Regions from separate parts of the Pannonibacter sp. Q-1 genome, predicted to be linked through region 2. Evidence: predicted binding sites of a transcription regulator. Region 2 holds the regulator's gene; the other holds the start of a gene.

Region 1 (2,463 bases), on a different contig from region 2:
GGAGCCTTGACGGCAGCGATCTTGAGGCCGCCGCGCAGCTTGTTGACGACGAGGGTCGCCAGAGCTTCGCCTTCGACGTCTTCAGCGATGATGAGGAGCGGCTTGCCCGACTGCACCACAGCTTCGAGAACCGGCAGCATGGCCTGCAGGTTGGAGAGCTTCTTCTCGTGCAGGAGAATGTAGGGCTTCTCCAGCTCGGCGAGCATCTTCTCGGCGTTGGTGACGAAGTACGGGGACAGGTAGCCGCGGTCGAACTGCATGCCCTCGACGACTTCCAGCTCGGTCTCGAGAGACTTGGCTTCCTCGACGGTGATCACGCCCTCGTTGCCGACTCGCTGCATGGCTTCGGCAATGTCCTTGCCGACCTGCACGTCGCCGTTGGCGGAAATGGTGCCGACCTGAGCGACTTCTTCAGAGGTGGTGATCTTCTTGGAAACCGAGACCAGGTACTTCACGGCTTCGGCAGCAGCGAGGTCGATGCCGCGCTTCAGATCCATCGGGTTCATGCCGGCGGCAACAGCCTTGGCACCTTCCTTGACGATGGACTGGGCCAGCACGGTGGCGGTGGTGGTGCCGTCACCGGCGATGTCGTTGGTCTTCGAGGCCACTTCGCGCACCATCTGGGCGCCCATGTTCTCGAACTTGTCTTCCAGCTCGATTTCCTTGGCAACCGACACACCGTCCTTGGTGATGCGCGGAGCGCCGAAGGCCTTGTCGAGGACCACGTTGCGGCCCTTCGGGCCGAGGGTCACCTTGACGGCGTTTGCGAGGATATCGACGCCGCGCAGCATTTTTTCGCGGGCATCAGCACCGAACTTTACGTCCTTGGCAGCCATTTTATCGTCTCACTCTAATTTGGGTTGATGTCAGTGAAATCCGGAGGTCCGCCTGATCAGGCGATCACACCCATGATGTCGGATTCCTTCATGATCAGCAGGTCTTCACCGTTGATCTTGACTTCGGTGCCGGACCACTTGCCGAAGAGCACGCGGTCACCAGCCTTAACGTCAACCGGGATCAGTTCGCCGTTGTCCTTGCGGGCGCCAGCGCCGACGGAGACGACTTCGCCTTCCTGCGGCTTTTCCTTGGCGGTGTCCGGAATGATGATGCCGCCGGCGGTCTTCTCTTCGGAGGTTACGCGACGAACAACGACACGGTCGTGCAGCGGACGAAACGTCATTTGGCTCTTTCCTCTCATGCGGCGTGCCCCCATATGAAGCAGCACGCAATCCATAATGTTGATGGCTCGAGAGATCGCGGGTTGCCCCGCGTCTTGTTAGCACTCCTCAACAGCGAGTGCTAACAGCCCCCGATTTAGGAGCGCCTGCGGGCCTTGTCAATGCCGGACCAAACGAAAAATCCTCCGGCCTGTCTGGCCGGAGGATTCGGGTTTTCGGACTTTCGGGGGCCTTGCGCCGCTCGGTCTGCGTTCACATGGCGGCAGAGCGCTCCGACCAGGACTGCTTCTTGCGGTAGATGGTCGAGGGGCTGATCTCGAGCGCTGCAGCAGCCAGCGCAATATTGCCGTCAAAGGCATCCAGCGCATCCTCGATGATCCGCCGCTCCTGCGCCCAAAGGGGCTCTATGGCAGCCAGCGGCCGGGCGCCGCGTGCGGGGCGGCGGCGCTCGCGGGCTTCATCACTGCCCAGCCGGGCGCGGGCAGAGGCCTCCCGGATGAAATGCGGCAGCATGTCATAGGTGACCGCCGTGCCGTTGTTCATCACCACGATCTGCCGGATGGTGTTTTCCAGCTGGCGCACGTTGCCGGGCCAGGCATAAGCCTCAAGCCGAGCTTCCGCATCGGCATCAAAGCCGCGGAAGGATCTGCGGTCCTCTCCGGCGAAGCGGGTCAGAAACTCCAGTGCCAGCGGCAGGATGTCCTCGCGCCGCTCGCGCAGGGGCGGCAGATGCACGGGCAGCACGTTCAGCCGGTAATAAAGGTCTTCCCGCAGACGGCCCGTGGCGACTTCCGCCAGAGGATCGCGGCTGGAAGAACACATGATGCGCAGGCTGGATGGCGCGCCGTCCTCCGGCTTCGCCAGCCCCTTGTCCTGAAGCAGCAGCAGAAGCTTGGCCTGAAGCGACAGGTCCAGCTCGTTCACCTCATCAAGGAACAGCGTGCCCCCGGCCGCCTGTGCCGTGGCGCCAGGATAGGCCTCGCTGCCATCACCGAACAGCTCCGTGTCGATCCGCTCCACCGAAAGCCCGGCGCAGTTGATAGAGACAAAGCGGTTGCCGGCCCGGCCGGACAGAACGTGAATCGCTTCGGCACACAGGCTTTTGCCCGTGCCGGATTCACCCGTGATGAAGACCGGGGCATCAGACGGCGCAAGGCGGCCGATCTGATTGTAGACGCCCGTCATCAGCTGTGATGTGCCGGTGAAGCGGCCGATGGGCGCGCGGGAGGCCGGATCCATCTGGCGCATGGCCGGGGTATCCCGGCGTGCGGACTGGGGCTGAAGC
Region 2 (2,463 bases):
GGGTGCGCCTTCCGCCGTGCCCTGGATCTCGACAATGCCGCCAGTGCCGGTCAGCACGAAGTTGGCGTCCGTCTCGGCAGCCGAATCTTCCTCATAATCGAGGTCCAGCACCGGGTTGCCCTTGTAGATGCCGCAGGAAATGGCAGCCACATGGTCCTTCAGCACCGGCTTCTTGACGATCTCGCGGGCGCGCATCCATTCGATGCAGTCATGCAGGGCCACCCATGCGCCGGTGATGGCGGCCGTGCGGGTGCCGCCGTCGGCCTGGATCACGTCGCAGTCGATGGAAATCTGGTTCTCGCCGAGGGCTTCCAGATCGACCACGGCGCGCAGCGAGCGGCCGATGAGGCGCTGGATTTCCTGCGTGCGGCCGGACTGCTTGCCGGAGGAGGCCTCGCGGCGCATGCGCGTGCCGGTGGCGCGCGGCAGCATGCCGTATTCGGCCGTCACCCAGCCCTTGTTCTGGCCGCGCAGCCAGGAGGGCACGCGCTCTTCCAGGCTGGCGGTGCACAGGACGTGCGTGTCACCGAACTTCACCAGACAGGAGCCTTCGGCGTGCTTGGACACACCACGCTCCAGAGTGACGGACCGCAGCTCACCGGCGGCGCGTTTGGACGGACGCATATCTGGCTCCTGACTTGAAAATGGCCGGTACAGCGCACTGGCCCACAGATCTTTCCGCGCTTGTAGCCCTGAGACCCGAGAGCCGTAAAGGCCTGCTTGCACTCTGCGGCCATTTTGGTCCTATATCTTGCAGAAGAGCCGTGAATTGCCCGAAGCTGGCAGAGCACGAAACCCGGCAGAGGATGAGGTTGGATACGTGAGCCTGACCGATCTGGACAAGCGGTCCCGCGAGATTTTCCGCTCCATCGTCGAGACCTATCTGGACACCGGCGAGCCGGTCGGCTCGCGCAATGTGGCACGCGGCCTCGGCATGTCGCTGTCACCGGCTTCCGTGCGCAACGTGATGGCCGATCTGGAGCATCTGGGGCTGCTCTATTCCCCGCACACCAGCGCCGGGCGCCTGCCCACCGAAACGGGCCTGCGCTTCTTCATCGACGCGCTGCTGGAGGTGGGGGATCTTTCGCAGGAGGAGCGCGAGCGCATCGACGTGCAGGTGCGCGCCTCCAGCCACACCAAGGGCACGATGGAGCACGTGCTGACGGAGGCGAGCCAGCTTCTGTCGGGGCTTTCCAGCGGGGCGGGCGTGGTGCTGACCCACAAGCAGGATGTGCGCCTGCGCCAGATCGAGTTCATCCGCATCGAGCCGCTGAAGGCCCTCGCCGTTCTGGTGGGGGAAGATGGCTCGGTGGAGAACCGCATCATCGACCTGCCCGCCGGCCTGCCGCAGTCGGCGCTGATCGAGGCGGGCAACTATCTCAATGCCCAGATCCAGGGCCGCACCCTGTCGGATGTGCGCCGCGAACTGGAGCGCCTGCGCGAGGCCAACCAGGCCGAACTGGACAGCCTGACCCAGAAGATCGTCGAGGCCGGCCTTGCGGTCTGGGCCGGGGAGGGCGGTGAAAGCGACAGGCTGATCGTGCGCGGCCAGTCCAACCTGCTCACCGATGTGGATGTGGCGGAGGATCTGGAGCGGGTGCGCCTGCTGTTCGATGATCTTGAGAACAAGCGCGACCTCATCCAGCTGCTCGGCCTTGCCGAGAAGGGCGACGGGGTACGCATCTTCATCGGTTCGGAAAACAAGCTGTTCTCGCTGTCCGGCTCGTCGCTGGTGGTTTCGCCCTACCGGGACCGGGAGCAGCGCATCGTCGGCGTTCTGGGCGTCATCGGCCCCACCCGCCTCAACTATGCCCGTGTGATCCCGATGGTGGATTACACGGCCCGCCTCGTCAGCCGCATGCTCGGCTGACGGGCTTTCCAGACACAGACAGGATCCGTCATGTTTTCTCCCGCAGAGCTGGAGCGCTATGCCCGTCACATCGTGCTGAAGGAGGTGGGCGGGCCGGGCCAGCAGAAGCTGAAGGCCGCGCGCGTGCTTGTCATCGGCGCGGGCGGGCTCGGCGCGCCGGTGCTGCAGTATCTGGCGGCGGCGGGCGTGGGCACGCTGGGCATCGTCGATGACGACACGGTGTCGCTCTCCAATCTGCAGCGGCAGGTGATCCATGACACGGAGCATCTGGGCGAGCCGAAGGTGTCGAGCGCGGCCGAAGCGATTGCCCGGCTCAACCCCAATGTGTCCGTTGAGCCGCATCCGGTGCGGCTCGCGGGCCACAATGCCATGCAGCTGGTCCAGCGCTATGATCTGGTCATCGACGGATCGGACAATTTCGCCACCCGCTATCTGGTGTCCGATGCCTGTTTCTTTGCCCGCAAGCCGCTGGTGACGGCTGCCGTGGGGCGCTTCGACACCACCATCACCCTGCTGAAGCCCCATGAAACCGGCGCGGACGGCACGCCCAACCCGACCTACCGCTGCCTCTTCCCGAAGCGTCCGGCAGACGG

The links. The regulator HrcA, encoded in region 2, represses chaperone genes, less so after heat shock. The targets are predictions, from matches to a motif close to GTTAGCACTCNCNNNNNGNGAGTGCTAAC.
Region 1: a site for HrcA is predicted at 1,276-1,304, ahead of groES (co-chaperone GroES). Genes of this name have one in related genera too.

What each region holds. Positions count from the first base shown of each region.
Region 1 is NZ_JBSXNB010000001.1:503,116-505,578, reverse strand. Features, by position in the region: gene groL (chaperonin GroEL) at 1-836, opposite strand, end outside; gene groES (co-chaperone GroES) at 893-1,180, opposite strand; gene ACVNHC_RS02305 (sigma-54-dependent transcriptional regulator) at 1,431-2,463, opposite strand, start outside.
Region 2 is NZ_JBSXNB010000005.1:29,025-31,487, forward strand. Features, by position in the region: gene rph (ribonuclease PH) at 1-624, opposite strand, end outside; gene hrcA (heat-inducible transcriptional repressor HrcA) at 821-1,870, shown strand; gene ACVNHC_RS15050 (HesA/MoeB/ThiF family protein) at 1,901-2,463, shown strand, end outside.